DNA from 2 places in the Paenibacillus sp. JT22N15 genome. Region 1 is predicted to be linked to the other one. Evidence: predicted binding sites of a transcription regulator. Region 1 holds the regulator's gene; the other holds the start of a gene.
What was found. The regulator NrdR, encoded in region 1, represses ribonucleotide reductase genes. The targets are predictions, from matches to a motif close to AACACNATATATNGTGTT.
Positions count from the first base shown of each region.

Region 2: a site for NrdR is predicted at 8,728-8,745, ahead of AC50X8_RS17470 (adenosylcobalamin-dependent ribonucleoside-diphosphate reductase). Genes of this name have one in related genera too.

Region 1 covers NZ_JBXENV010000001.1:510,215-526,306, forward strand. The annotation lists gene AC50X8_RS02265 (aldo/keto reductase) at 1-265, shown strand, start outside; gene AC50X8_RS02270 (DUF4261 domain-containing protein) at 349-831, opposite strand; gene AC50X8_RS02275 (winged helix-turn-helix transcriptional regulator) at 1,014-1,367, opposite strand; gene hxlB (6-phospho-3-hexuloisomerase) at 1,433-1,990, opposite strand; gene hxlA (3-hexulose-6-phosphate synthase) at 1,996-2,628, opposite strand; gene AC50X8_RS02290 (GNAT family N-acetyltransferase) at 2,773-3,219, opposite strand; gene nrdR (transcriptional regulator NrdR) at 3,396-3,875, opposite strand; gene AC50X8_RS02300 (alpha/beta-type small acid-soluble spore protein) at 3,986-4,204, shown strand; gene AC50X8_RS02305 (lytic transglycosylase domain-containing protein) at 4,281-4,868, opposite strand; gene coaE (dephospho-CoA kinase) at 4,862-5,461, opposite strand; gene AC50X8_RS02315 (MntP/YtaF family protein) at 5,479-6,216, opposite strand; gene mutM (DNA-formamidopyrimidine glycosylase) at 6,357-7,214, opposite strand; gene polA (DNA polymerase I) at 7,263-9,938, opposite strand; gene AC50X8_RS02330 (EAL domain-containing protein) at 10,155-11,255, opposite strand; gene AC50X8_RS02335 (GGDEF domain-containing protein) at 11,341-12,948, opposite strand; gene pstB (phosphate ABC transporter ATP-binding protein PstB) at 13,203-13,961, opposite strand; gene pstA (phosphate ABC transporter permease PstA) at 13,976-14,863, opposite strand; gene pstC (phosphate ABC transporter permease subunit PstC) at 14,860-15,783, opposite strand; gene AC50X8_RS02355 (phosphate ABC transporter substrate-binding protein) at 15,860-16,092, opposite strand, start outside.
Region 2 covers NZ_JBXENV010000008.1:171,016-187,107, reverse strand. The annotation lists gene AC50X8_RS17495 (helix-turn-helix domain-containing protein) at 1-920, opposite strand, end outside; gene AC50X8_RS17490 (extracellular solute-binding protein) at 1,131-2,648, opposite strand; gene AC50X8_RS17485 (carbohydrate ABC transporter permease) at 2,686-3,567, opposite strand; gene AC50X8_RS17480 (ABC transporter permease) at 3,589-4,497, opposite strand; gene AC50X8_RS17475 (type ISP restriction/modification enzyme) at 4,877-5,008, opposite strand; gene AC50X8_RS17470 (adenosylcobalamin-dependent ribonucleoside-diphosphate reductase) at 5,862-8,627, opposite strand; gene AC50X8_RS17465 (DEAD/DEAH box helicase) at 8,930-10,780, shown strand; gene AC50X8_RS17460 (YqhG family protein) at 10,773-11,972, shown strand; gene AC50X8_RS17455 (hypothetical protein) at 12,130-13,047, shown strand; gene AC50X8_RS17450 (YqzE family protein) at 13,038-13,232, opposite strand; gene AC50X8_RS17445 (N-acetylmuramoyl-L-alanine amidase) at 13,478-14,149, shown strand; gene AC50X8_RS17440 (divergent polysaccharide deacetylase family protein) at 14,102-15,046, opposite strand; gene AC50X8_RS17435 (hypothetical protein) at 15,250-16,080, shown strand.

The DNA of each region.
Region 1 (16,092 bases):
GTTTTCTGAAGAGGCATTCGAACAAAATAGGAAGATCGTCCAAGGGATACAGCTGCTCGCCCAGCAAAAAGGAGTGACTCCCGCCCAAATCGCACTGGCGTGGGTAACCGCGCAAGGAAACGATATCGTTCCGATTCCGGGCACAAAGCGTGTGAAATATTTGCAGCAAAATGTAGAGGCATTATCCATCCGCTTAACATCTGAAGAGCTATCCAGCTTGAATGAGCTTGCTCCTGTCGGCAGCACCTTTGGCAGCCGTTATTAAGCATGACAGGCTCATCATATTGAAAATGGATTAAACGCAAAGACGCCAGCCTTAACGGCTGGCGTCTTGTACAAGCTGCTGCATCAGTCTTTTCTGTCGTTGCTTCCCCCTTGCATACCGGCATAATAAGGCTCTCCCGGATCAAGGTCGAGGACGACGCGTCGTGGTGCGGCAAGAGCATATTGATGCTCACAGCGCCAGCGTATGTCCTCGGTTCCGCCGACCGTCTCTCCATCGTTGATAACATCCCCATTTTCAAATAAATAATAGGCGATATTCCCAAAATTTTGGGCTACCTCGTTAGGGTCTAAATCATAAAAGTGGCACTGCACATCCGGAATGCCGATTGCTGCAAGCCCTAGTGTATCCATTAACCATTCCTCGCGCTCGCTAGCTGTTCCCCCTACATTATAGAAGCGAAAATTCATCGCACCGTACAACAAATTACCTTGCTCCAACATATCCAAATAGACGTTCGGCTCAACCAGCTTATCGCTCTCCTCTTCAAGAACCTGTTGCTCTTCCGGGCTTAGATCTTCAAACTGCTCATCCACATGTGTAGTCAACCATCAGCCTCTCCTTATATTCAAATATAAATGCTCGATATCATTTTATTTTAATAGGAAACACAGCCATGAACAACTTCACCAATTATAGGTTCCGATTTCAAATCAAAAAAAAGGCCGAAGCCAGAAGCATCCTCTGCCCCTCACCCCAGCCTTCCTTAGCTATCAAGCTGCTATTGCCGCTATTTCCATACGACTTCCTCGCCGTAGTTTTTGCCCCAATCGTACATCATGCGCAGCACAGGCATCAGGCTTTCGCCGTAAGCCGTTAACGTATATTCCACTCGCGGCGGAACCTCCGCATACACTTTGCGCTCAACCAGCAAATCCTCCTCCAGCTCGCGGAGCTGATTCGTCAGCATTTTCTGGGTGATATGGGGAATCATTTTCTTCAGCTCACTGAAACGTTTCGTTCCTTCAAGACCAAGATGCCACAATATGATCAGCTTCCACTTGCCCCCAATGACGGCCAGCGTAAGCTCCTTCTCGCAGTTGATTTCACGTAAATTAATACGTTCCTTTAATTCCTGAGCCATATCCATTCCCCCTCCTTCCCAGTATACATGATGAAGCAGCTTCCAGCTATGCTGCGCGCCACCTGCTACTCCAGATTCGCGTGATTGCTGTACATGGTGTTGCCGCTAAGCCCTTTCTTCTCCATCAAGCTAAGAATAACCGCATCATAGAAAATTAGAAGGCCTTGTTCAAAAAGAGAAGCCATCGGCTGCACGGTCTGCTTGGCCCCATCCTGCTCTTCCTTCGCCGCAGCTTGCAGCGTTACGACGATATGCGCCGCACGTCCAAGCGCCGACTCTGGATTCGTCGTAATGACAGCCAGCTTGCCGCCGAGCGCCTCCGCCTTTTGTGCCATCGCAATGAGGCTGCTCGTCCCGCCTGAGCCCGAACCCAACACAAGTACATCGTCTTTGCCGAGTGCACGCGTCACCGTCTCGCCAGCCACATAAGCGTCAAAGCCCATATGCACGAGCCGCATTGCAAAAGCTTTGCCCATCAGGCCTGAGCGTCCAGCGCCTGAGACGAAAACACGCGGCGCGCGCATAATCGCATCAGCCAGCTCGCCTGCGGCTTCATCCGGAATGAGCTGCGTCAGCCGCTCCAGCTCCTGTACGATTTCTCCTGCAAGCTGACTAATACGCATCAGCTTTAGGCCTGTTTGATCCACTGCTGCATTTGCGATGCAGTTGCGGATTTATTTTCAACACCCGTAATTCCGCCGCCTACGATAACCAGATCAGGCTTTGCCGAAATAACCTCTTGCAGCGTATCGATTTTGATGCCGCCTGCGATTGCGGTTTTAGCTTGTTTTACAACACGCTTGATCGCTGCCAGCTCTTCGAAGGAGTTTTTGCCTTCTGCCTGGTGATCATAGCCGGAATGGACACAAATATAGTCTACCCCAAGCGCATCAATTTCTGCTGCACGGGCTTCAATATTTTTCACATTAATCATATCGACCATAATTTTGTTGCCCTGCTTGCGAGCTTCTTCAACCGCGCCCCTAATGGTGGAGTCGTCGGAAACACCAAGAACGGTAATAATGTCCGCACCCGCTTCGGAAGCCTTCATCACTTCATAGCCGCCAGCGTCCATAATTTTCAGATCGGCCAGCACTTTGAGGTTAGGGAAAGCTTCTTTAATCGCTTTTACCGCATGCAGACCCTCGTTGATAACGATAGGTGTTCCGATTTCAACGATGTCGATAAACGACTCAACCTCTTTGACCAAAACCTTTGCTTCCTCAATGTTCACCAAATCAAGCGCCAATTGCAATTCCATGTATACGCACACTCCTTCATCAAATGTTGGAAATTGTTAACCTTGCTACAGGTTTTAGTCTAGCCCCTTTCCGACATTTGAGGAAGTACGCACTTGAAAGTGGTGTAGTTACTTGAAGGATACTATTGCGGTTTATCAGGCTTTCTAGACAATTGTATAGTTCACCCAGCTGCCTTGAACCGCATCCATTTTAGCGAAAAATTGTTGGGCCCGCTTATTTTGCGGAGCTGTTATCCAGAACATATGAGCAAAGCCTTGCTCCTGTGTGTACGTTCTGCATGTCAAAAATAGCGCTTCCTCCACTTCCGTATCCCGATACGGCTCCAGCAGAAAAAAGTCATTCATTAGCGTAATCCGCGCTGTCTTCATTGTACTAATCGTAAAATATAAAGTAGCAAAGCCAATCAGCTGCTGCTCCTTCTCTACGACAAACTGGATACCGCCCTGCTTTTCCAGCAGCTGCTCAATTAATTGATGAATTTCTGATGTGCCCGGCCAAGGATTTTGATAGAAGCCTACGATATAGTCGTGCATTAATTCGGTCAAGCTGCCGATATCCTTCTTTTCCGCCAGCCTAATTTTGAATGACATATAAAAAAACCTCCCTTTCAACAATGAATAATTATACACTTAACTGTTTTAATATTCAACTCACTATTGTTTAAGGCGTTCTAACGCAAAAAAACAAAAAAACAAAAAAACAACGCCTGGAGCGGCGCTGTTTTCTCCAATCTATTCATACCGCTGCTTCGGAAGCAGCATTAGATTTAATCCTTCATTCCATTGGGTGAGCTGTCCTTCGACAGCAGACTGCTAAGCTCCTTCATGAACATATCGATGTCCTTGAACTGCCGATAAACAGAAGCAAAACGGACATAAGCTACTTCATCTACTGGATACAGCTGTCCCATCACCAGTTCGCCAATGACACGGCTCTCCACCTCGGCGTGTGCAGTTGTGCGCAGCTCCTTCTCTACCTCAGAAACGACAACCTCCAGCCTTTCAGCGGGCACGGGGCGCTTCTCGCAAGCACGGATTAAACCACGCAAAATTTTATCACGGCTGAACTCTTCACGGCTGCCATCCTTCTTGATGACAACGAGCGGCGTTTCCTCAATCATCTCGAACGTCGTGAAGCGGCTTTTGCATTTCTCACATTCCCGGCGGCGGCGAATGGACTTGTTCTCGTTAGCGGGACGCGAGTCCAGCACCTTCGTTCCGGAGTAGTCGCAATATGGACACTTCATTCTCTTTTCCTCCCTTCTAAGCTATCCCTAAAAATTACCAAACAATCCCTGTAATGAAGTTCGGATTTTCGCACATAATACTTTTACCAACCGCGAGGAGGTGAACACACATGAGCGCAAACCGCAGCAGCAACCAACTGGTTGTACCACAAGCGACAGCAGCACTCGACCAAATGAAATTCGAGGTTGCTCAAGAGCTTGGAATCGCGATTCCACAAGACGGTTACTACGGTAACATGGCTACAAAGGACGCTGGTTCCATCGGAGGGTACATTACCCGCCGTCTGGTACAAATCGCTGAGCAATCCCTTGCAGGGGGCTCCCATTAATAAATAGCTCTTGTAATAACAGACAGCTTTGGCTGCTTAAGTCCTGAAGTGACGAGCAGCCAAAGCTTCTTCCTGTTTACGGCTCAAGTTCCGGGTACAAGTCTTTGTACTTATTATAATACTTCACAACCTTTTGTACATAATCGCGTGTTTCTTTATATGGAATTTTAGCGGCTTCTTCGAACGTGCCGTCCCATTCCCCCGAATCGAGCCATTGCCGGACTTTACCTGGTCCTGCATTGTAGGCAGCAATGACAACGATATTATTTTCATCAAATTGTTTGTGCAGCGAAGCCAGATACCATACCCCCAGCTCGATGCTCACATCAGCACGATTGCGCAGCGTCTCCTCTGTCACCTGCTCGAAGCCTGCCTTCTCGACAATCCATTTGGCGGTGGTCGGCATAATTTGCATCAGTCCGAGCGCACCTTTCTTCGAAACTTTGCCCGTCTGGAAATTCGTCTCCGCTTTAATAATGGCCGCCACCAGATGGGGATCAACCTGATAGCTAATGGCACTTGCCCGAATATCGGCCTTATAATCAATAGGATAGAGCTTCTTGAGCATCCATGCGGGCTGAGCGACAATAATGACAACTATGATAATAAATAATAGCAAAAACAGCCTTCTACGAGCGACCTTTCTTCTCTTGGCCCTCAGCATGTATGACCCATGCTCTGCCAAAACGCCTGAACCTGCTCCCTCGTCTGCGTCAGCGTTCCACTGTTGTCGATGACCCAATTAGCTCTGCGCTTCTTCTCCTCCATGCTCAGTTGCAGCCCCATGCGCCGCCTTGCTTCCTGCTCATCTACGTTGTTGCGCGCCATCAGGCGCTCCAACTGGATATGCTCTGGCACATACACAACAAGCACGCCTTCATATAAATGGTCCTGCTCCGTCTCATACAGCAGCGGAATATCAGCAACGACCAGCTTGCCTGGATGCTGCCGTTCATAGTCAGCCATTCGCTGCTGCATCGTAGACCGAATAGCCGGATGCAAAATCGCCTCAAGCTGCCCCAGCTGCGCTTTATTATTAAATACGATTTGGCCGAGCGCTGCCCGATCAAGTGTACCGTCTTTATGTAACACAGCTTGTCCAAACGCAGAGGCGACCGCCGCTAGAGCGGGCTCCCCTGGCAAAACAACTTCCCTTGCTACCTGATCGGCATCCACCAGCAGCGCTCCAAGCTCCACTAATAGGTGGGCAACGGTGCTTTTTCCAGTAGCAATGCCGCCGGTTAATCCGATCCTCATGCCCTTCCACCTCATCTTTACAGCAGCTTTGATATTCCAATCATAATAAGCAAAATGCCTGGCAGTACCGCCAGCGCCTGCATGCCCTTCCAATGCGAGAAGCGAAAGCCGAAGCTGATGCCCCCTAGCAAAAATAGGGCGCTAGCCGCAGCAATCACAATCGCTGTCAGCAAAGCAGGCAAACCAATCATCGCGGCCCCGATTCCTGCGCCGAAAGCATCGAGCGATAGCGCTACGCCGAGCATAATCGCCTCGGAGGCGGAAATCGTGCCCGACTTATCAACGTCAGCAGCCTGCGGTGTCCGTAAAATCTGAATGACAAGCCCAATGCGTTTCAGCTCAACAATCACAACGAGCACCGGATGGCTTGCCTCCGCAGCGTTTGTTTCTACTGCCGCCAGATCGGAACGATCCTCTGAAACCGGGCCGCTAGCACCAGAAGCGGCAGACGCATTTTCCACATCCACCTTCTTGCTTTCATGGCGATTTCGCCGCAGCTGAAGCAGCGCCCAACAGCCAATACCCATCAGCACGATGGCGCCAATCAAGCTTGCCGAGCCTGGCGACAAATAATTGGCGATAACGCTGCCTAGCTTCATAGACAATAAAATGATCAGGCCTGAACAGCACGCGATAATCAGCACGGACAGCAACGGGATGCGAATGCGGCGCAAACCATACGTAATGCCAACACCGAAGCCGTCCACGCTCACAGCAAAAGCGAGCACGATCAACGAAACCAGATGCAAAGCCAACCCTCGTCACTCCCTGCATACGCAGGTGCCCCGATTTCACCCTACAGGGCATCTGCCTATTGTTCTTCACAACAGCATATGCAGCTGCATGCCTAGGGTGAATGACTACATCATGGAGGGCTTGGCTTTAGTTATCGCGATTAGCCGGCGCTTTGCTCGCCTGCTTGCTCCGGCGCCTTCTGGCAGCTAGGGCAAATATGCGTGCCTCTGCCTCCAACAACAAACTTTTCAATGGCTTCTCCGCAAACCGGGCACGGCTCGTCCTTTCGGCCATAAACGAGCAGCTGATGCTGGAACATGCCCATCTCGCCTTGCCCATTTACATAGGATTTGATCGATGAGCCGCCCGCTTCCACCGCTTTGCCAAGCGTCGAACAGATCGCTGCATGCAGCTTATCCCATTCTCCGGCAGTAAGCGAGCTGGCGCTCCGCTCAGGATGGATACCCGCTTGAAACAGCGCCTCATCTACATAAATATTACCCAACCCGACCACATATTCCTGATTGAGCAGCAGCGGCTTGATTTTCGTAGAGCGCCTTGCCAGCTTGGCATGCAACACATCGCGAGTAAATGCAGGCTCAAGCGGCTCAAGGCCCAGCTTATTCAGCGGCGGCAGCTCAAACTCCGTGCCCGGCGTGAACAAGTGCATCGTGCCAAACTGCCTGACATCTTTATATCTTAAATCCGTTCCATCCTCAAAATGGAACAAGACATGCGTATGAAGCTCGATGGGCTCATCGCTTTGAAATAATCCATAGCGGCCTTCCATGCGCAAATGCGATACGAGCACAAGCCCGTCCATGACGATACGCAAAAACTTTCCGCGCCGCTCGACCGTCTCGATTGTCATGCCGACGAGCGCATCCTCAAATTGCTCCGGCACAGCCGGACGCTGAATAATGCGGGGCAGCCGCACCGTAACCGATTTAATCTTTTTTCCTGCAACAAGCTCAATTAATGTTCGTCTAACCGTTTCTACCTCTGGAAGTTCCGGCATTGCATCTCACCTCAACGTCTATTATACCTGATTTCCGCTCCCAGCGGGTTATTTCGCTTCATACCAGTTCGCTCCAAAACTGACGTCCGCCTTAAGCGGAACATCGAGCTTGATGGCGGATTCCATCACTTCAGGAAGAAGTTTTTTCATCTGTTCCAGCTCATCCTCTGGCACCTCAAATACCAATTCATCGTGTACTTGGAGCAGCATGCGGCTTTTGAGCTTCAGCTCGTGCAGCTTCTTATTCATATGCACCATCGCCAGCTTAATAATGTCCGCTGCTGTGCCTTGGATCGGCGAATTCATTGCGGTGCGCTCTGCGAAAGAGCGTTTATTGAAATTCGAATGATTAATATCCGGCAAATACCGCCTGCGATCGAGCAAAGTCGTCACATAGCCTTGCTTCGCCGCCTCGACTTTAATCCGATCCATAAACGACTTCACGCCTTTGAAGACGCCGAGATATTGCTCAATAAACCGACCGGCTTCATTTCGCGTAATGTTCAGGTTGTTGGACAGCCCAAAGTCGCTGATGCCATACACAATGCCGAAATTGACCGCCTTCGCCGAGCGGCGCATATTGGAATCCACCTGATCCTCGGTTACGCCAAATACGTCCATCGCCGTTTTTGTATGAATGTCCATGTCCTGAATGAACGCTTCCTTCATATTCTCATCGCCGGAAATATGGGCGAGCACGCGCAGCTCAATTTGCGAATAGTCTGCTGCGAGAATGGTCCAGCCAGGCTCGGACGGAACGAATGCTTTGCGGATTTTGCGGCCCTCTTCCAGACGGATCGGAATGTTTTGCAAATTCGGGAATTGGCTGCTCAGACGGCCTGTTGCCGCTATCGTCTGGCGGAAATACGTATGGATTTTGCCTGTCTGCTCGCGAATCTCCTTGAGCAGCCCTTCCACATAGGTGGATTGCAGCTTCGCCAGCGTCCGGTAATGCAAAATCAGCGGAACAATTTCACTGTATGGCGCCAGCTCCTCGAGTACCTCGGCATCTGTCGAGTAGCCCGTTTTCGTCTTTTTCCTCGCGGGCAAGCCCAGCTTCTCGAACAGCACCTCGCCCAATTGCTTCGGCGAATTCAAATTAAATTCCATACCCGCCTGCTTGTAAATTTCCGTCACCAGCGTCGTAAGCTGACGCTCCAATTCGCTGCCAAGCATCTCCAGCTCCGCCTTCTCGACGCTGATGCCCTGATGCTCCATCCCCGCCAATATAACGGAGAGCGGCAGCTCCAGCTCTTCATACAAGCTGAGCATGCCTGTTTCCTTCAGCTCGTCGCGCTGCAAAGGCGCCACTCTGCGCACCGCATCGGCTTTCGTTGCCAGATGCTGATACAGCACGGCCGCAGCTGGTACTTTAAGCTTCGCTCCTTTGCCGTATACCGACTCATCGCTAGGCACAGCTGGCTGTTCGTAGCGATGGGTAATGCCGGAGAGCAAAAGGCTCGATTCCGTCGGATCAATCACATAAGCAGCCAACTGGACATCAAAGCTCACGCCGCTCAGCGTGATGCCCGCCCACTTCAAAGCCAGCTCCACTTTATGCGTATCAAAGCCGACCTTCTTCTTGCTAGGATCAGCGAGCCAGCTCCGCAGCGGCTCTGCGAAAGCTTCCTTCAGCGCGGCGAAAGGCAGCGCATATGCCGCTTCGGCGTTTGCCAGCGCCAGCCCGACCAGCTCAGCCTGATGCGGATTTTCGCCTATCGCTTCCACATATAGACCGAAGCCGCTGTCATCTGCTTCAAGCGCCTTCATCAGCTCATCGAGCTTCGGCGCATCCGCAGCCGACTCTATCGCAATCAGGTTCAGCTCGGCCGCTTCGCCTGCTGAACCGCTTCCTTCGCCGCTCAGTCCGAGCCGTTCCTGAACGGATCGGAATTCCAGCCGGCGCAGCACATCCGCAAGCGCGGGCCCATTAAAGCCGCTGTAGCGAATCGCCTCCGGCTCCTGCTCCGGCGCAAGCGGCACCTCGCGGTGAATCGTCGCGAGCTTCTTGCTCATCACCGCATCCTCTTTATGCTGCTCGACCTTTTCCTTCATCTTGCCCTTCAGGCTTGCTGTATTCGCCAGCACTTCTTCAACCGTGCCGAATTCATGCAGCATCTTGAGCGCTGTTTTCTCGCCAACACCCGGAATGCCCGGAATATTGTCGGAGGCATCGCCCATCAGCCCTTTTAAATCAATGATTTGATTCGGCGTCAGTCCGTATTTCTCCTTAATTTCAGCCGGAGAATATCGCTCCTGCTCGCTCACCCCTTTGCGCGTCAGCGCTACGGTCACATGCTCCGATACGAGCTGGAGCATATCCTTGTCGCCCGTGACGACAAGCGTCTCGACCTTCTGCTCGTCCGCAAGCCGGGTGAGCGTGCCAATAATATCGTCCGCTTCAAACCCGTTCAGCTCAAACTGCGCAATTTGAAAAGCCTGCAGCAGCTCCTTGAGCACCGGAAACTGTTCCGACAGCTCCGGTGGCGTTTTTTCCCGTCCGCCTTTATATTCTGCATATCCTTCATGGCGAAAGGTTGCCTTCCCTGCATCAAATGCAACGAGCACATGCGTCGGCTTCTCGTCTTCCAGCAGCTTAAGCAGCATCGTTGTAAAGCCATATATCGCATTCGTATGTAAACCAGCCGAATTCGTAAGCGGAGGCATTGCAAAAAATGCCCGGTACGCAATACTATTGCCATCTAACAACATCCATTTATCCATTATTGACACCTCATTTATCGGTTCTAATGGTTATCATACCATAACTGCAAATGCCTTTGCTTCCTTCTCGCGCTGGGCAGCCAACATTCCTGAAAACCCGCTTCCGCAGCTAGCATTAGCAAGGCTGCCGTCCACTTCATACATGGCCCATTTCGCGAAAAAAAGCTCTCTCCAAGCTCCATATGGATCGCTCAGAAACAGCTTTTCTCATCCCGGCTATCGCCGCTGGACCAGACCGGCAATCTCGCCCGGGCGCCCTAGCAAATAGCCTTGGGCATAATGCACGCCCATTGCCTTTACTTTGTCCAGCTCCTCTTGATGCTCAATGCCTTCGGCGATAATGCCAATCGCCATTTTGTCGGCCAGCTGGACAAGCGTATGCACAATATGCTCCTTCATCTCGTGCTCATGAATGCCCATAATGAGGGAGCGGTCTACTTTTATATAATCCGGCTTCAGCTCAATAATAGCCTGCAGCGACGAATATCCTGCGCCTACATCGTCGATTGCGATTTGAAAGCCTTGACGGCGATACTGCGCAAGTGTAGCAAGCACGGAGCCATAATCCTGAATAGCCGAACGCTCCGTAATTTCAAAGACGATATGATGGGGCGACAAGCCTCGCTGCTCCATCATTTTGGCGAGCCTGTCGGGGTAAAAGCTTCCTTCATTTAGCAATTGCGCCGTCATATTTAGAAACAGCTTCTGATGCGGCTGAAGGCCGGTGATGCCCTCCACTGCCTGCTCGCGCGCCGTCTGATCCAGCCGTGCAACCTCTCCCGACTCTTCTGCGAAGGCAAACAAGTCGAGCGGACTGGAAAACCATTTATTTTTAGGAAATCGGGTGAGTGCCTCATATCCGAATGCTGCCCGCTCGCTGCCGATTTCCTGTAGCGACATAATCGGCTGATAGACCGGAATGAGCAGCTTGCCGCGAATTAGGCCGTTCAAATATTGAAGCCGCATGGCGCGTGTTAAAGCTTCCTTCTGCTGCCCATATAATAGCGCTCGCTTAGAAGCTTCATACAGGCGGGAGACTGGGCTTCCGGTATCGCCGCGCTCTACCAAACCTACGCCTGCATGCAGACGCATATCCGGCATGGCTCCAAGCTCGGCGCCACTGAACCCCCGCTCGGCTTCCTCCTGCCATTTGCCTGCGGCTTGCAGCAAATTTCCCTGCAGCTCCTGCTGCTGCAAATCCGGCAAAGCCATTACAATATACAAATCTTCGCCCATCCAAAACTTGTCCCGTACATGGACAGCTGTCTCCGGGTTCGCATAAATCATTAACTCTATGTATAGCTTCCATCTCTTCATAAATGAGGGGGGCAGCTGCTCAAAGGTTCCTGCCGACTGTTTACTGTGCCAGGATAAATAGATAACGCCAATATTTTCCGGCTTTTCATCCACTATAAGGTTGCTTCGCTGCACTATCGCTTGATGATGTCCCACGTCTCACTTCGATCCCCTCTGTAGCATTGCGTTCTTGTGTGCAGGAGGTCATATCTTCCATGACATACACACTGCCTTTCTGCATCTTGGCACGCTTCTTGAGCTTCGCTGTTAAAGTGGATATGTGACTTGGCGCCGTCCCGCCGGAAGCAAGCATTAAAGATAGGGACAAAGTAACCCCCTCCTGCTCCACCGTGTTGCCGTGACGATCCTCCACCATGCTGACCTCCACTCCACCGTAATACCTTTTTACCCCGCCGTCAAAACGTTCAATCAACCTGCTGCAAATTTTTTCAGCATAAGAGGCTTCCGTCACCATAATGAAATCATCACCGCCAATATGCCCGATAAAGTCGCTTGCCAGCCCATATTCTTCCTTGATGCCAACTAGCGTATCCGCCAAAAAACGAATGAGCGCATCGCCTTGGCTAAACCCAAAGCAATCATTAAACCATTTGAAATAATCCAAGTCCGCATAAATAACGGCGAACGGCTTGTCGCCACTGCTTCTGCGAGCCAGCTCCAGCTGGATGCCCTCATTGCCGGGCAGACCCGTCAGCGGGTTGGCCGATCTTGCCGCCTCCATCCGCAGCGTCGTAATGCGCTCCAAAATATCGCGAACCGTCGTTGCGCCAAGCAGCTGGCCTCGCGCCGTAATAATAACGACATCATACAAATGGGAAATATCCCGCGCCATCGCCAGCTGAGATACATGCTCAATCGGCATGTCCGCATCCACGATTAATGGCGATGCATTCATAATTTTCTCAACAGGACGAGTGGAATAAAGCGGCAGCCCATATTTCCCAGCTAACAGCTCATGCAGCTTTTGCTTCATCAGCAGGCCGACGGGGCGTCCCTCCTCCTGCAGAATCACGCATTGCTCCTTGCCGTTCATATTGAAAAAATCGGCAACTTCCGTCACGCGCGCCTGCGCTGAAAAGACGGGAAACGGCGCTGCCTGCTCGCCAATGCTCATGCCTGGGGCCGCATAATAAGCGATCGCCGCTTCTTCCGGTTCAAGCGCAACCGCTATCTCCTGCCGACTTTGCCTTTCTTCAAGCGCCAATGCCGCCGTTGTTTCCAGCTGCCTATCTGGACCCGGGCTCTTGGCCGCTTCCACTGCCTGCTTGCTTGAAACCCGCATGCTGCTCATTTCCGCTCGCCGCCAAGCTTCCCTAAGCGCTTTCCATGCGGCTTGCTCAGCCGCTTCATGGCTCTGCCCCGCAGGCGGATATGCGATTACATGACCTATAATAACTGACTGCTCCCGGCTTGCGAGTGTATACAGCTCTGCTGCGCTGTCATTCATCGCCTGCTCAGCTCCAAGCTTCGAGCCGTTGCAGCCGAGCATTAAATAATACTCATGTCCAAAGCTGCGCTTCCAGATCAGGTTGAACGGCTTCAGCCTCCGCTCCCATGTCCGCAGCCATGATTCGGGCAAGGCTCGTTCCTCCGTAAGCCGTATATATATGACGCCAATCCCCCCAAGCCGCCAGCTTTCTCTCATCACTTGGAGCAGTTCTATATGGATCAGACCAATTGCCATCTCGTCCATGCCAGGTCTCCCTTTAGTCTTGGTTGTTCTGCTTCTACATTACCAGCCAAATGTGAGCAGAGTAACATATTCATGTAAACTATCTGTAAAGCACAAGACTTTTGCCCTAGCTGCCGCAAGCAGGCTTGAGTGCTATACCTACTTTTTAGCATATAAAAAAACAACTCCATACCGGCTTGCTTAGCAGGCAGAAGTTGTTGCTGGGGCATACAGGGTTCCCTTATGGCTATGCTGGAAGCATGCGCGCAAGGGGATCACCCGAAACGACCTGAAATATAGTCGCTCGTTTCTTTTTTGCTGGGATTCGTAAACATTTTCTCTGTATTTTCGAATTCCACGAGCTCGCCGGACAGGAAAAACGCCGTTTTGGCTGAAATCCGCGCCGCTTGATGCATATTGTGCGTGACAATTACGATGCAGTAGTCCTGCTTCAGCTCCGTGATCAGTTCCTCTACCTTCGAGGTCGAAATAGGATCGAGCGCCGAAGCAGGCTCATCCATCAAAATAATGTCCGGCTTAACCGCAATGGAGCGGGCAATACACAGCCGCTGCTGCTGTCCGCCAGACAACCTAAGCGCCGACGTATGCAAGCGGTCCTTCGTCTCTTCCCAAAGCGCCGCTTTGCGGAGCGATTCCTCCACCAGCTCATCGAGCTCACTTTTATTTTTGATGCCATGGTAACGCGGGCCAAAAGCAATATTTTCATAAATCGACTTGTGAAAAGGGTTCGGCCGCTGCCATACCATGCCGATGCGTCTGCGCAGCAGCACCACATCGGTTTTCGGATTGTTGATATCCTCATCGCCAATCCAAATCTCACCGGTCATTTTGGCATTCGGAATCAAATCGTTCATCCGGTTCAGCGTCCGCAAAAACGTCGATTTCCCGCAGCCGGACGGCCCGATGAGCGCTGTAACCTGTTTATTTTCAAAATCGATCGATACATTTTTAACAGCCTTATTGCTGCCATAATAAACGCTTAAATCGCGTACGGATATGCCATTTTCAGCCATATGCTGCCATCCTCCTATTTCGTAGCGGTAAACTTGCGGTACATGAAGCGGCCGAGCCAGCGTGCGAGCAAATTAAACAGCAGCACCGTGATGACCAGTACAGCCGAAGCTCCAGCAGCAATTTCCGCAGCATCGGGAGCTAGCCCCTCAGAATTGATTTTCCAAATATGAACCGCAAGCGTTTCAGCCGGACGCAAAGGGTTAAGCGGAGATACCGGACTAAATGGGTTCCAATCCGAAAAATCGAGTCTAGGCGAGCTCATGCCTGCCGTAAAGAGCAGCGCCGCCGCTTCGCCAAATACGCGGCCTGCAGCCAAAATCGTTCCCGATACAATAATCGGCAAAGCGATGGGCAGCATCGTTGACGTAATCGTCTTCCACTTCGTCAAGCCCAGCGCCAGACTCGCTTCCTTCTGCTCTCTTGGCACGCTTTTGAGGCCCTGCTCCGTAATCCGCACCATGAGTGGCAGGTTGAATACGGTCAGCGCAAGCGCACCCGCAAGCAAGGAAAAACCAAGACCGAAATAATTGACAAGCATAAGTAAGCCGAACAAACCTACAATAATGGAAGGAAACGAAGATAGTACCTCAACGACAAGCCGGATAAAATCAGTCAGCTTGCTCGGCTTCGCATATTCACTCATATAGATGCCTGCGCCAATCCCAATCGGAACGGTGATGATCATCGTAAGCACGAGCAGGAACAAGGAGTTGAACAACTGCGGCCCAATGCCTCCGCCCTCTCTGAACGATTCAGGAGCCGAGGTCAGGAAGCTGAAGCTAATATGGCCTAGCCCGCGCACAAGAATGAAGCCGAGCAAGCCGATCAGCAGCAGCACGATGAATGCAGCTACGCAAATAATGACGGCTGTGGCAATTTTATCTACTGTTTTTGGTTTCATAGTTTAGACCTGCCTTCCAGCCAGCGTACGATAAATACGAACACGAATGTCATGAGCATCAAAATCATCGCAAGCGACCACAAAGCATTGTTATGCGTTGAGCCAGCAGCTGTGTTGCCCATGCTGAGCGTTATAGCGCTTGTCAGCGTCGAAGCCGACTCAAACAGGGAGCGCGGCACAAAGGGCGCGTTGCCGATAACCATCTGTACAGCCAGCGCCTCGCCGAATGCCCGGGCAATACCGAGCACGACACCCGTCATGAGCGCGGGAAGCGTAGTCGGAATAACGACGCGATAAATCGTTTGCCAGCGTGTGGCACCGAGTGCGTACGAGCCTTCCTTAAGCCCAGCAGGCAAGGATGCTAAAGCATCTGTCGCAACCGTCGTCATCGTTGGCAAAATCATTATGGACAATACAAGGGCGCCCGCAGCTACACCTAAACCTTGTCCAGGAAAAATATCACGGAATAAAGGCACGATGACGCTAAGACCGATAAAACCGTATACAACGGATGGAATGCCCGCCAGCAGCTCAATAACCGGCTGCAAAAATTTACGTCCGAATTTCGGCGTAATTTCAATCATAAAGATCGATGCGCAAATGCTAAGTGGCGCAGCAAGCAGCGCGGCAAGCAGCGACGTGCTGAAGGAGCCGAAGATGAACGGGAATGCGCCGAAGGATGGGGGAGATCCTTCCGGACTCCATTTTAAACCGCCTAACAGCTCAAATACGTTTACATGATCTTTAAAAAAGGTGCTTAGTCCGCGGGAAGCGACAAAATACACCATGGCAATAATCGTCGCAACCAAAAACAGAACACATAAGGTTGTATATACTTTACCGACCCATTCTTCAACAAAATGGTTATTGCCCGCGGTACGGCCATTGCCCGCCGTTTTTTTCGGTATCGTCTGCGCCATAATAATCTCCTCTATACAGCCAGAAAGAGGCAGATTGCGAATCCGCCTCTTGTGCTGGCCTATGAATGATTAGCTATTACTTCTTAGTGATGTTGCCGTCAAGATCGCGAACGACTTGCATTTGGCTAGTTGGGATGTAACCCAGCTCAACAACCAAGCCTTTTTCGTTTTGGATTTCTTCGCTCATCATGTATTCCAGGAAAGCTTTTGCTGCTGCATCAGGCTCGCCTTTTGTATACATGTGCTCGTAAGCCCATACTGGATACGTGCCGTTGGCTACGTTTTCTACGTTAGCTGCTACGCCGTCAT
Region 2 (16,092 bases), on a different contig from region 1:
GCAACGATGAGCGTTACGAGCAGAATAATCAAGCATACGAGCATGGTAATCCAGCCGATTATTTTATTTTGCTCGTTTACCTGCTCATTGGAAATGACGGATACATAGCTCCATCCGTTATAGGGGGATTTACGAAAAGTGACCGTAACTGCCTCTCCGTACCGATTAGTCGCGTATTGACCGATAGTTTCATTCGTATCGATAAATGATTTCAGATAGGGTTCATCCACGATTCGGCTTCCCAGTTTGTCGTGGTCACGGTGAACAATAATCGTGGCATTCTGATCCACGATAAATGCGCTGCCGAACTTACTGTTCAAAAACTCGTCCATATTTTTCATCACATCGGAGGACAATACCACACAAATAATACCTGTCGGGTTGGGAGAGTTGAACGGATACTTTTTCACAAAATAAACGGACTGGAACGAATCAGGGAATTCTACTGATCCGCTGCTCCAGAACGAGCCCTTCGCGTTCCGTGAAAACGATTCTAGTACTGGCCTAAATTCAGGAAAACTGTACTCGTTTACGCCGCTGCTCGAAACGATCCAATCGTTGTTCAGGCTAAATAGAAACACTTCCTTGATGCCTAGCTCATACGTTTGAATCTGCGAGATGCCTTTATATAGCTCTTGCACCAATTGGAAATCATGATTGGATAAACTTCGATTGAAAGCGCTTGTAACATTTTGCGACTGGAGCAGCTGTGTTGCAGAATTATCGATCGTCCTGAGTGTTTGCTCCGTACGCACCTGCATTTGTTTTAACAGCAGCTTATTGCTCTCGTCCACTTTTTCCTGCACCGTTCTGGAGGCGTTAAAATAAGCGAACGTGCCTAGCGTAATAACTGGAAGCGTACCGATTAATATAGACAACAGCATCAGCTTCAATAAATAAGACGGGGACCGGAATCTCATAATGCCTCCAATTGGTCGTTTCCTGATATTCCTTAAAGTGTACAAGAAAACTCCTTGTTTAGCCATCATGCAGCTCCTGACTTCCCATACGTTCCTGTAACCTTCCGCATCCATTATTCATGCAAAACGACTAGCAAGTCAGTCTCCGTTTTGATTGTTCTTGATCTAATTAATGCTTCATTGCATTCGGCTCTGAGCTTTGCTCTTATGTCATTTCCCAGCCTGCTTGGCGTATTCGGCGTTCATTTCTTCAATCACTTTGCTGCCGCCGCTTTGAAGCCATTGCTTGACCGCACCGTTCCAATCGTCCTCGTTGATCGCGCCCATAATGAATTTCACGGTTGCATCAGCAATGATTTTGGACAACTCCTTGCCTTTCTCGATATCCGTGTTTGAAATAAACGGCGCAGCAGGGTTTGGCACGGCGAACGTCGCATTGTCCTGAAACAATTTCGAACTAAGCAGCTCCAGCTCTGTTCCGTAATTGACGACCTCATCCTGTAGAATCATAAATTGACCGCCGTCGGTAATATCTGCTCTGAGCTTCGCATCTGAACTCGGAGTATACACGCCATTCTCTATCTTATATTGCTGGCCTTCAATACCGTACTTCATCAGGTTCTGATTTTCCTTCTCAGACACTTTATCAAAATATGCCAATATTTGCTCAAGCTCTGCTTCCGTTTTGACGCTTGTTTTCGGAATCATATACATGCCGAGATAACCAGAACCAGCGCGCGTACGATCACCCAACGATCCTTCGATACGGTTAAGCAAGTTGATTTTGGCATTAGGAACGACCTTCTTGATGTTGTCCTCAATGTTTTTACCGTCTAGCATATTATCGATCCATAGCCCTGCATGGCCTTTATACATGACCGAACGGCCGTCCTGAACGGTTGCGAAGTCCTGATTAATGATTTTTTCGTCGTACAGCTTTTTGTAAAACTTCATTGTATCCAAATAGGCTTGCGTCATATGAGCTGGAACGAGCTTGCCATCCTGAAGCTCCCACTCGTTAGGTCCGCCCATATAAACGAGAATGTCTTTGAACCCTGCGATGTTGTTTCCTTGCATGCCAACAGCGAGTCCAATCGTATCCTGCTTGGCATTTTTGTCTGGATCTCCGGTTGTAAAGGCTTTCAGAACATTGTAAAGCTCATCGACGTTTGTAGGCGCTTCAATCCCCAGATTGCTAAGCCAATCTTGGCGGATCATCAGCCCGAAGCGAGCGAGATCACGTTCGCGATACAAGCCGTACACTTTCCCGTCAATCGAAACGTTGCTTAAGACGAGCTCCGACATTTTGCTTAGGTTTGTATAATTCTTCAGGTACGGACCGACTTCCCAGAACATGCCAGAACGGGCGGCGTTAACGATGTAGGAGGCTTTCGGCTCCAATGCCACGAACGTTTTTGGCAATTCGCCGGATGCGATAGTAGCGCTGAGCTTATCCGTATAAGAGGCTGATGGAACCCAGGAGACGCTTAGCTTCGCGCCTGTTTGCTCCTCCAGCATTTTCAGAACAGAACTATTGGCCGGCATTTGCTCCGCACTGTAGGTTGGGAGCATCATTGTCAGCTGAAGCGGTCCTTGTGCATCTCCTGAATTGCCGCCGCTTTGCGGATTTCCATCATTGTTTCCTCCGCAGGCCGCAACGGTCAGCGCGATTGCGACCAGCAATGCCCCTGCTTTCGCTAATCTTCTTTTTTGATATTTTCTGTTCATACTTGCATCCTCCCTTTATCTAAATACTATTATATCTTCATCCCTTAACCGAGCCTAGCAATACCCCTTTTGCAAAATGCTTTTGCAAGAACGGGTATACAAGCAGAATCGGAAGAGTTGAGACCACGATTACCGCCATCTTCACAGCTTGATCCGGTGGAGCGACATAGTCCGTTTCCATTGTACTGGAGTCCCCAATACCGCCCGAGGCCAGGATGACGATTTGCCGCAAGAGCACCTGGATCGGCCACTTGGTATGGTCATTAATGTAGAGAACCGCGTTAAAGAACATATTCCAATGGCCAACCGCATAAAATAACGAAAAAGTCGCGATAGCGGGCATGGATAGCGGCAGCACGATTTTAAGAAAAATGCCAAGATCGTTGCAGCCGTCTATTTTAGCCGATTCCTCCAGCCCATCCGGCAGCTGTTGAAAAAAATTGCGGATAATAATCAAGTTAAAGGCGCTGATCGCTCCGGGAATAAGCAAGGCCCAATAGGAATCGATCATGCCGAGCTCCTTCACCACGAGGAACGTCGGAATCATGCCGCCGCTGAACAGCATGGTGAACACAACCAACATCAAGATCGGCTTTTGAAAATCCATATCCTTGCGCGCTAAAGGATAAGCCATCAAGCATGTGAAAAAAAGGTTAATCAGCGTGCCTACAACCGTAATATAAACCGTTACCAGCAGGCTTCTGACAAGTGTTTGAGTAGAAAAAATGTACTTGTATGCATCCAAAGAAAATTCAGTCGGAAATAAAATAAAGCCTCGCATTAACAATTCCTTCTGGGTAGCAAATGAGCCTGCAATGACATAAATGAACGGAATGACAGTCATTAAAGCGAACACAAGCAGTAGTACAACGTTCACGCTATCGAAAATCCGGCTCCCCCAGCTTTGTTTAATTCGCATGGTGGTTTCACGCTCCTCTCTCTAATAGATGCCTTCTTCTCCGAATTTTTTGGCTAGTCGGTTGGCTACAACGACAAGGATCAGACCAACAATCGACTTAAATACGCCTACCGCCGTGCTGAAGCTGTATTGTCCTTGGCTGATTCCGACGGAGTATACGTACGTATCGAACACCTCTCCAACCTCACGGTTCATGGCGTTAAGCATAAGGAAAATCTGCTCAAAGCCCGTGTCGAGAAAGTGGCCGAGACGCAAGATGAGCAAAATAATGATGGTGCTGCGAATGGCCGGCAGCGTAATATGCCAAAGCTGGCGAAGCCTGTTCGCTCCGTCCATCCGGGCCGCTTCGTAGAGCTGAGGATCCACGCCGGACAATGCCGCAAGGAAAATGATCGTGCCCCAGCCTGTTTCCTTCCACATGACCTCAGCCGTAATAATCGTCCGGAACCATTCATTGCTAACGAGAAAATTAATCTTTTCGCCTCCAAAGCGGACTAGCAGCTCGTTCATAATGCCGCCTTCCGTCGTCAGGAACATGTAGGAGATACCTACGACAACAACCCAAGACATAAAATGCGGAATGTAAATGAGCGTCTGCACGATACGCTTTGTAAATTCCAATCTCAGCTCGTTGAGCATAAGCGCAATAATAATCGGCAGCGGAAAGAAAAAAACAATGTTGTAAGTCGCAAGAATGAGCGTATTCCGAAACAGAATCATAAAGCTGGAATCGCTGAACAAACGCTCGAAATGCTTCAACCCTACAAATGGACTGTTCCAAAAACCGAGAAAAGGCTGAAAATCTTGAAAGGCGATGAAGATTCCGTACATCGGCCAGTACTTAAATATAAGAAAGTACAATAATCCGGGGAAAACCATCATATAGAGCCACCGATTCCGCATAAGTCTGCCGACCAATGTAGACGACATGGATGTCCTCAGCGCAGGGACTCGCACTGACTCTGTATTTCTTTTTAACATGCTGCTGCCTTCCTTTCTTTGCATATGTAATTGAATCTGCAGCCTCATCATACGGGGCAACCGTAATTGCCGTCGATAGTCCCTACTTGATCTAATTGGCCAGTTATGTGCCATTTCTGCTGTAATTGCAGGGCATTGTCATTAGTTGAGGTCGCTGTCTTTGGATGCTTTTTCGTGTTTTTGCCCATGAAAAAAGAGCCCGCAGTACGCAGACCCTTAATTTCATATCCCAACCTCACAACCGATTTGGGTGGAGTGAAGCATATCCAGCAACGTGAGCCCGATTACCGAGTCAAAACGATTTAAAATATTTTGTTGATGAATTTCTTCAATGACTTAAAAAAATTGAAACGCAACCGGAGATACTACTCGTTAATCTCTTACCGATAAATTGTACATAATATTCAATCGAATGCAAAATTCCATAGACGTAATAAAAAATGTCTTCCTTCGAAATAATTGTACTACTATATGTATAAAAAATAATTCACCACAACGAAATATTGATGTGTATTTCACTTGTGAGCCTACGACTATTATGCCAGGCAAGATCGAATTGCCATCTAGAAATAGAGAGCATCAAGTGATAAGACAAGGTCAAACACTTTATCCACTGTAATTTTTACCGATGATGTGTATGTTTATAATACTTATACTAAGAGAGGTGGTGAAGAAAATGAATTTAGATATCTTATCAAGTCAAGAATTGTTCGTTGTGTTCTCAAAGAATCGATCAGAAATTGAAAGACATAATGAGATAATGAAAACAGGTATAGATGTATTAATGAAGCAGGTACTCCAAGACGTGATTAATAAGTACCAATCAACGAACGATCTGGTACATGATGAATTAGGAAGGCGTGATTTATTGAAATACCTTCAGTAATCATGGACCTGCTGTCTTAGAAACAAAAGAGAGCACTAGTCAGTTGGGAGTGAAACTGATTGGTGCTTTCTCCTTATTAGTACATGGATTAATTACTCCCTGTTCGAGCGGAGGCGATTCATCTACTTGTGTCGTTGATGTGAGATTATCTATTAAAAATATATGCTGTAACCTTGAATTAAGCCTCTGCCTTAACTACCAATCGGCAAACCTAACCCCATTAATCCTGATTATGAAACCAGCCTGAAGCTGCTTAAGTGCTGCCGCTACAGTCTGGTTTTCACTTTGAATGTTTATGCACTCACATCTATCGACGCATAAATATATAGCATTGTGTATGCATTAGCTTATCTCAATATATATGACGAATATTTCTCACCTTTTATGCAAAATCACAATAAAACAAGACTTTATCTATAAGAAAGCTTTAATTACATCGGCTGTACCCGCAATTGCTGCACTGCTTGCAGCCTTCTATATTAATCAACGACGCTGACCCACAAGAAGGGCAAAGATCGAGCGAGCTTGCGCTGCTGCGTCTTTTTGCTGAGTCTGGAATGACGTTAGCAGCCGCTATTGATGCAGCTGTTGCGGATGAAACTACTTTTAAGCCCTTACTGGCTTCAGTTCCTTGAGCTGCTTCACGGCTTTCCTCTGACCGTTCCACATCCAACTGCTGCAGGTCAGCAGCCGCTATATGCTGCTCCAACGCCTTCGCCACAGCATCAGCAATCGATTCCACGCGGTTTGCGCCAAACCCAATCGCACCTGTGCCGCCGATCCCCTTCAAGTGCTTGATTAACAGCTCCACCTTATGACCATGATCGCCATAACGAAGGAAAAGCGAGCAGACGCGGCCCAGCGCTTCCGCCATGGCGAACACGTCGGAGCCAGCTTTGCCGACATTCAGAAAAATTTCGCCCGGCAAGCCGGAGAGATCATTGATCGTAATGTACGCCATGCCGAACGGCGTATTTACTTTGTAGGTGGCACCGCGCAGTACCTGCGGGCGATTTTTGTATGCTTTGTCCAGCGTTTTCGGACTAACAGCGGTTGTAGCTGTAGTTGTTATTGGGCCTGCTGCGTCCTGTACACTCTCAGCACTTGGAGCATCTTGAGAAGCCATTTCCTCAATAATAGCATTGGCACCATGATCATCCAATCGAGCAGCTTTATCCTCGCTACCCTCTCCTGGTGACGGCTGTAGCTCCACTTCCTTCTCTTGTTTTTTCTCCTTCTCATCCGTAGTCGACAGCACCTGCACATCCCTGCTGCCGTCGCGATAAATGGTCACGCCCTTGCAGCCAAGATCGAACGCCAACTCATAAAGCTCCTTCGTCTCTTCCACTGTAAAGTCATTCGGGCAGTTCGCCGTCTTCGAAATCGAGCTGTCCACCCAGCGCTGGATTGCCGCCTGTACCCGAATATGATCCTTCGCAGACAAGTCCATCGCCGCTACAAAATAATCCGGCAGCTCCTCGCCAGGATGCGAATCCTTCCACTGCTGGGCAATCGGAACGAGCTGCTTGTCATAGCCAAGCCTGCTTTGGCGAAAATATTCAAAGGCAAAATACGGCTCAATGCCCGTCGAGGTGCCGACCATCGTTCCCGTGCTGCCCGTTGGCGCCTGCGTCAGCACCGTTACATTCCGAATGCCCTGCTGCTCTACAGCAGCTCGAACCTCAGGATAGTGCGACGTCAAGCTTCGCATAAAGCCGCTTTGCAAAAATTTATCTGCCTCAAAGGCAGCAAAAGCGCCTTTCTCCGCCGCAATTTCCGTCGAAGCGAGATACGCCTCGCGGGCCATAAATCCATACAGCTTATCGAGAAAATCGAGCGATTCCGCGCTGCCATAACGGATTTGCAGCTTAATCAGCAGCTCCGCAAGCCCCATCGTGCCGAGCCCGACGCGGCGCTCGCGCTTCTGGTTCGCTTCATTTTCAGGAAAATGATACGGTGTGGTGTCAATGACGTTATCGAGAAAACGCACCGACCAACGCGTCACCTTCGCCAGCTCCTCCCAGTCGACATCATGCTGCTGCTCATTATAGAAACGCGACAGATTGACCGCTGAAAGATTGCAGACACCCCAGCCCGGCAGGCCCTGTTCACCACATGGATTAGTACTAGTAATCCGATTGAAATACCAGCTATTCGACATCTGATTATAATACTCCATAAAAACCACGCCGGGCTCTGCTGACTTCCACGCTGATTCAATTATCATGTGCCAGATATCGCGGGCGCGGACTGTTTTGTACAAAATCACCTTTTTGCCAAGTGCCCGCCAATCATCCATATCTCCCGTCCAAAGCTCGTTGTACTGTGCATCCTTCGTATCGGGGAATACAAGCTCCCACTCTAAATCTTCCTTTACGGCTTTCATAAAAGCGTTGCTGACGCATACTGATAAATTCGCGTTCGTCACCTGGCCCATCGTCTGCTTGACTGTAATAAAATCCAGCACATCGGGATGCCAGTCGTTGATCATCAGCATTAAGGCGCCGCGGCGGCTGCCGCCCTGCTCAATCAACCCCGTCGTATAGCTGAACAGCCCTCCCCATGATACCGCCCCGCTTGATGCGCCATTTACCCCTGCGACAATGGCGCGGCGCGGGCGAAGCGACGATAGATTAATGCCAACGCCGCCCCCGCGCGCCATAATTTCCGTCATTTCCGTCAACGTCTTCATAATGCCGCCACGGCTGTCTGCCGGAGAAGGCAGCACATAACAGTTAAACAGCGTTAATTCCTCGCTGGCACCTGCCCCCGCTGCAATTCTGCCACCCGGCACGAGCTTCCAGTCGTCCAAAATATAGCGAAAACGTTCCGTCCATTCCGCCCGCTTCTCCTCGCTGCCCTCGACTCCGGCCACCGCCTTCGCCAGACGATCCCACATTTCCTCCGGCGCCTGCTCAATGGTCAGCGTCAGCTTCTCAACTGCAGCCGTTATACGCTCACCGTTTCGGAGCTGCACCTCCACCTGGTCCCCCTCACGGGCAACGATCTCTCCGACTTCCTTCGTCGGAAACTTCGGATCATCTTTTGTCAGCACCAGCACGATGTCTCCGGGCTTTGCGCTGTTGGAATCAGCATTTTTCCAGGCATAACGATCGAGAAAAATTTTCTCGCTGAGCCCCTCCAGCCTGCCGCTGCCTCTTCTATTTTCATTTAAGGTTTGTTTCTTCTCCATAAGTAACGCCGCCTCTCCTCACATTTGCAAAAACCCACCTATTTGCCCGCTAACACGGTGTCCCACAAATCCGATATATTGTGTCTAAATATCATTATAACATACTACATATTGTGTTTCTCCTTCATTTCCAGCCAAAAACGCCCAATTTTCTCGTTGGCCAAAGCCTGCGCTTTCCTTTGCTTGTCCTCACGCTTTTTTTGGCCCTTTCTTATGAATAGGCGATGAAAGGGCCATACTAGAAACAAAGATTGCAACCTACTCATTTTGTTCGATTGGACGATGAATGATTGGCTTTAACGATGAAAGGAGCTGCTCCCTTGTCTTTAGATAATAAACAACCGCTACACGGATCTTCCGCCGCTCCAGATGCTGCTCTCGTCACCCGCAAGCTTCATCCGCTCGTAGATTTGCAATATGACCGTTCCACCTTTGACGAGCTGCAAAACCGTATCGCCAAAAACGGGCCATGGGACGACTGGACGTTATATCAACTATCGATGGAGGCGGAGCAAGCAAAAAGAATTGAAAGCTTCGAGCAGCTGCAATGCTTGCGCAGTCTGCCGATGCTCGAACCGATGCCCCATCAAATCTCGACCGCGCGCAAGGTGCTGCATGAAATGGGCGGACGCGCCATTCTCGCTGATGAGGTGGGACTCGGCAAAACGATTGAAGCTGGGCTCGTGCTAAAGGAATACATCGTTCGCGGGCTCGTGCGCCGTGCGCTTATTCTGGTGCCAGCCTCTCTAGTGCTGCAATGGGTGCGCGAGCTGAATCAGAAATTCGGCATTTCCGCCGTCGCCCAGAAAAAAGCCCATACGTGGCATTATGACGTCGTCGTCGCTTCGATGGATACGGCTAAACGCGATCCGCATCGCGACGTCATTCTCGGTACCGACTACGATATGGTCATCATCGACGAGGCGCATAAGCTCAAAAACAAAAAAACGACCAACTACCAGTTCGTCACCGAGCTGCGCAAAAAATATTGTCTGCTGCTCACCGCAACGCCGGTGCAAAACAATTTGGATGAGCTGTACAATTTGATCACTCTGCTCAAGCCTGGCCAGCTCGGCCGCCAAAGCGAGTTCGCCGCCAACTTTGTCGTTGACAAGCGTCTTCCGAAAAACGAGGAGCAGCTGCAAACGGCGCTGTCCAGCATTATGATCCGCAATCGCCGCGGCGACGGCGGCATTTCTTTTACGAAGCGTTTTGTGAAAAATATTCCGCTGCAGCTGTCAGCTGACGAGCAGGCGCTTTACGACGCAGTGACCGCCTTCGTGCATGAACGCTACGATGAGAGCGGCCCCGACCTGAGCAGCATGCTGTCCTTGGTCACGCTCCAGCGCGAAGTTTGCAGCAGCCGCGATGCTGTCTTCCTGACTCTCGTCAATATGTTCAAAAAGACGGCTGAGGATTCACCCGTCCGCGCAAAAATATGGGAGCTCGTCGAGTTTATTAAAAAAATTGAAGCCAATACGAAGGCGGAGAAGGCGCTTGAGCTCGTTAAGGAAATGAACGATAAAGTTATTATTTTCACCGAGTATCGGGCTACGCAGGAGTATTTGCTGCAATATTTCCGTTCTCACGACATGATTGCCGTCCCTTACAGGGGCGGGATGAACCGCGGCAAAAAGGATTGGATGATGGACCTGTTCCGCGGCCGGGCCCAAGTATTGATTGCAACAGAGGCGGGCGGCGAAGGCATCAATTTGCAGTTTTGCCACCATATGATCAACTTCGATCTGCCGTGGAACCCGATGCGCGTAGAGCAGCGGATTGGCCGCGTCCACCGGCTTGGACAAACCGAGGATGTGAAAATTTACAACCTATGCACCCTCGGTACGATAGAGGAGCATATTGTGCATTTGCTGCATGAAAAAATTAATATGTTTGAGCTTGTGATTGGCGAGCTGGATCATATTTTGGAGCGTTTTGAGAAAAAGGATGGCTCGCTGGAGCAGCAGCTTGCCCGCATGCTGCTCGAATCAGGCGGCAGCGAAACGGAGCTGCGCGAGAAAATTAGCGATCTCGCCTCCTCGATTACGCAAATTCGCGATGAAGTGCAGCAAGGCCCTGAGCTGCAGGCAAGCGCGCAAATAGTGTCACAAATGACAGCCCTCGGGCAGACGGTGGAGATTAGACATGAATGAGAAGCAGGTACACAAGTTTGTACAGCGATATTTGGAGGCGACGCAGTGCCAGGTTTTGGAGAAATCGCCCTGCCATTTCACCGTAAAACTGTCTCCTGATGCGGATCGGGAGCTGACGAACCGCCCGTACTACTGGAGCTTCGTTGACCGTACGAATGCCGCTCCCGAGACGATGACCTACCTGCTCGTAACCGACCGCGAAAAATATGACGCCGCTCAAGCCGGGACACTGCCCGCGCAGCAGCGCTTGCCGGGCGGTGCCGTTGGGACGGCGGACATAGTAGCTGGCGCTGCAGGAAACGTAGGTGCAGCAGCGTTTCCCGGTGCAGCAAGCAGCGTGAGGCCTGATGCGGGCATAGGCCCCGCAAATACAATTGCAAGTCCAACCGTCCACGGTGATACGGCAGGTTTAGCATCAACCTCGACGGCGCCAGCGAGTTCTGGTCCTGCAGCCGGCCCTGCCGAAAGTGCCGATAGCAGTGCCAGCACAGCGGCAGCCGACACGGGCCAAGCGGCAGCAGCTGATGCAGCGCTTGGCCGCTCGCTCGGCTTCGTGCACGGCAATATCAATCAGACGGGGCTGCGCATTCCGCGCGAGGAAATGTATTTCGGCTCGCGCAAGCTGGATCAGCTGTTTGGTGCGGCAAAATCGAAGGGCAGCTACGTCTTTCTTTTTCAAGAACCGGAACGCGGTGCCGCCTCTCCCTACAGCTCTACCCCTTACACCGCCTGGCTCGGCATCAATATGCGCGTAGAGTTCGCCTGCGACCGCAAGCGCGAGGAAATACACAGCTACGGCATTTCGCTGGCAACGGGGCATTGCACCGAGCAGTTCCATGATCGGCTTCAGCGCCTCAGGCTCACGCCGCGCCTGCCCGCGAACATTCATTTGGCGAAAAATGGCCTTTCCTTTAACAAGGCGCTGTCTATTATGGAGCAGGCGCTCGAACGCAAGCTGAAAAGCTACGATTATGAATGGGCAGGCGCCGCAACCGAGCGGCTGGAAGAGGAGCTGGAACGCATCCGGCTGTATTATGAGCCGTTAATTGAGCATGCGGCTGACGATGAGCTGAAGCAAAGCGTACGCGAGCAGTACGAACAGCGCCAATCGGAAATTCGCTGGCAATATGAGCCCCGCGTGACGGCTTCCGCCATTAACTGCGGTATTTTCCATCTGGAAGGTATCGAATAGACGAAGATCAGACCCGATCCGCACCATTGCGGCAAAAAAAGAACGGGACAGGCTGCTGCATGCCTGACACATTCCAACAGCCTTCTCCCGCTCTGCCTTTTATAATGAAGCTGCGAGTTAATAATAGGCAGCATTCGCCACTTTAGCGATCTGCCTCATGAAGAAAAGGGTGAATTTATTGCTGAGCCAAATTCGGAAGCTAATGATCGGCGCATTATTATTAAGCGCTTTATTATGGACAAGCAGCCTCCAACTCCTGCAAGCTGCCGCCATGCCGGAGCAGGAACAAGCAGGCCAATCGTCCCTCCTCGCCCATGCAAAGGCATGGACCGAACAGCTCGCAGCTCAGCCTGCTTTTAAAAGCTGGCAAGGCGCAACGCTCAGCATATCCGCACTTGGCCCTGGCACACACAGCTGGATGGCCAGCGTTATTCAGCACAAAAAAACCGTCGGCTACCTCGTTGTCCATGCAACGGAGAGCGGCGGGTTTGTTTTAGGTGAATATGGGCTTGGCGACTATCTGTATAATTTAACGACGCTGCAGCAATCGCTTCAGCGGCTTGAACTCATTCCATCTGCCATTACGAGTACGCCGCTATATGTCCATCCCCTGCTGTCCGTGTGGAAAATTTCCGGCAAGTCCACTGCATTTACCGATGCCATGAGCGGTGAAGCGCTGCCGCTGAATGATTCTCTCTGGAGCGCCGAGGCAAGTCAGGAGCTCAAGCTTATTCAAGTACAAACGCCTATGACCGCCACTGCGGGCATTGCCAAAGCGGTATCCAATTCCTCATTCAGCCCTTACGAGAAGCTGCAATGGCTGACAGATGCTCCTGTAGACAAGGCTGAATCCAAAGGCTCAATAAAGCTGCTGCACATTTTGGACAAAAAGAAACACCTTACCTATACAGCGGCAAGGTTTAATGGCGACATGCTGTATGTGTGGTCGGCAACGGGCTATCACAGCTGGAATAACGGCGCTGTCTACGTTGCCCTTGAAACAGACGAGCTAGGCGAAAGCCAGCGTTATGTGCCGCTATCGCTGCTTCTTGAGCTAGGCGACTTTTACCGCTGACGCTCGCTTTTTCCCCGCCACCACATCATTAGACTGACAGGACCCCAGCCGAACCAGCGCGTCAGCCATGGCTCCCTTATCGCCTTCGCTGACGCTTTCATTTGCTTGCGTTCCCCTTTTGGCTTTTCCATATATTCCACAACCTGAACGGTCACATATTTAATTAAATCATCCCCGCTGGCCATTTCTGTCGCTCTCCTTTTTTGCTTAAGTATCAAGACAGTCGCTTCTTAGGACAGTTGTTTCTCACAACCATTGATGATATCAGTTTGCCCTGTCATCTCCAAACATAAACATGCATGAGATTTCCTCCATTGAGCCACGATATAGCTAAGAAAAAAGCCTTTCAAAAGGAGGATGGCATGTGCTTGCTTGCTTTAGATGTTTGATCATTACACTGCTCTTCTGCCTTCCTGCCCATTCCGCATCAATGGCAGCAGAAGAACATAACGCTTCAAAAGACGATGCGGCTCCACCCTCCCAACAATCCGCCCCACATGCTGGGCATTGGACTATGCCTTCTTCCGTCGTACTCATTGATGCAGGACATGGCGGCATAGATGGCGGTGCAACAGCTGGAGGCGTAGTGGAAAAAGACATTAACCTTGCTGTAGCCAAAAAGCTTTATTTGCTTCTAAACAGCCAAGGCATTACCGCCGTGCTGAATCGCACGGACGATTATGCGCTTAGCGACGATAATCGCTGGCATATTAGCGGCTCCCGTCATCGGCGCGATTTGTCGCAACGGCGGCAGCTTACTGAGGAAATTCCTACGCAGCTGCTCGTCAGCCTGCATGTCAATTCGACACCCGACCGCTCGGAACGCGGGCCGCTGGTGCTGCATCAGAGCAGCGGAGAAAGCGCCCTGCTTGCTTTCTGTATTCAGGACACGCTTAATCGCCAGCAGCGTACACGCTTTCTCCCAAGGGAAGGCAAGCCGTTTTATTTACTTAGACGCGTATACCAGCCAGCCGTTATTGTAGAAATGGGCTTCGTCAGCAATAGCGATGATCGAACGATGCTCACCGACCCCCGCGAGCAGCTGCACATCGCATCAGCGATCGCTTCCGGAATTCGGCAATACAAGCTGATCACCAAATGATTGCAGCACCATATCCGATAGCTTGACGATGGAAACAGCGGTGTTCATGGCAGGTATCGACTGTCTTAGAACAGCCGCTGTTTTTTTGCCTGGAGGCCCCACATGACCGATTACGACGCAGGTAACATGCGTAGCGAGATGCTTTTGCACTTCATTCATTTGCTTGCTAATATGCTGCACCGTATACACATCATCGAGAAAAACATCGTTGGATAGCAGCGGTACGCCAACCTCCTTGGATACCTTCGGTACAACGGTCTTATAGGTCGTCCGGCTATCGAGGAAAAACAACCCGCGCTGCTTGCAAACGTCAAGCACGATACGCATAATCCGCTCATCCGCAGTCACCTTGGATCCCATATGATTATTCATGCCAATCGCATGCGGCACATTGTCAATGGCCGCATTGATACGCTTGCGGACTTCGTCATCGCTTAGATCTGCCGTAATGGCTCCGGGACCGAGCCATTTTTTCAAGCCCTTATTTGGCTCCATTGGCATATGCACGATGACATCATGCCCCAGCCGATGCGCCTCCTCTGCATCTTTTTGCGTAGAGGGCATAAACGGCATCACCGCCGCTGTAAACTTGATCGGCAGCTTCAGCATTTCCTCCGTCCCCTCCATATCATTGCCGAAATCGTCAATGACGATGGCAAGGTGGCGCCGCTCCTGTGCAGGGGATTGCACTTCATTCGATGGTATTTGCGAAACGGACAGCGTCTCCGAGACTAGCTGCTGCTGTATCTGCTGTTGTTGCTGGAATGCATGCGAATGCTGCTCGGCAGCAAAAACGGAAGCGGTTCCTGTCCCATTGCTCATAGACAAAACCAGCATCGTTAATCCAAGCAGCCTAACCGCCTTCTTTTTCCATAAATAGCTTCTCTTCACGTTCACACTTCCACACTCCTCATTCGCTATCTACGCGTCATCACTCATTCCCTTTCATTGTTTGTGAACTTGCGCCAAAATATGCTGAATGCTGGAAATTAATTCGCCGTTATTCTGCTTCCTTTGTCACATATCGCCAAAATCACCAATTCCATAGTAAAATAGCTAGGAAGGATGCTGGATATTTATTTATGAGGAGGCGATTCGTTATGCTCGCTTTAAATAGCTCGATTTGGTCGGAACTGGAAGGTCCTTACGGCTTCGCCGATTCTGTACCGGAAATGCTGCAGCAGCTAGCGCAAAACTATGACTCAGAGGTCAAAGACGAGCTTTACTGGGAACATCTTTATCATCAAAATACGATTTATCCGTGCACCTACGCCGCGGTCCCTTATTTGGCTGAAATCGCCCGGCTCTCGAACGATCCGGAAGTGAAGCTGGATATTTACATCACGTGCGGCTTATTCGAAGCAAACAATTCTTGTCATTTAACATCGGAAATGCCGGCTGAATTTGAGGAATTAGTACCTGATATTACTGCAAAGGTACGGACTGATATTTATCTTTCTTATTATGATGCCATTAAAAAGTTTAGTGAAATGTCCGAGCAGATTGCCGACTATGCGCGGCCTAATAAAGATGACTCAGAGAAGCGTTATATCGCAATCGCAGATGCTGCTTTTCAAGGGGAGCAAGCCGTTGCCAATATGCTGCAAACCCACAGCGAGGGAGATGAATATGTCGCTGCATGCCCTGCTTGTGAGCATGAAACGTACATTTGGCCGGATGAAAGCGGGGAGAAGCTTGTCGCGTACAAGGCAGATCCCGTTTTTAACGACAAGGATGCGCCTGTGAATATTACCCCTGCTGATCCTGCAAGCTCAGCGGAAGCCAGCCTTCGTTATGTACACAGCCGAGCTGAGCGTTTGGGGGATGAGCAGCTTAAGGCACAGCTGCCCTATTTGGCTGGACACACGAATTGCCCTGCCTGCGGCGAGAAATTTCATATTTGGAAACAGCTGCTTGCCCTCTATAACTAAAAATAAAGCTTT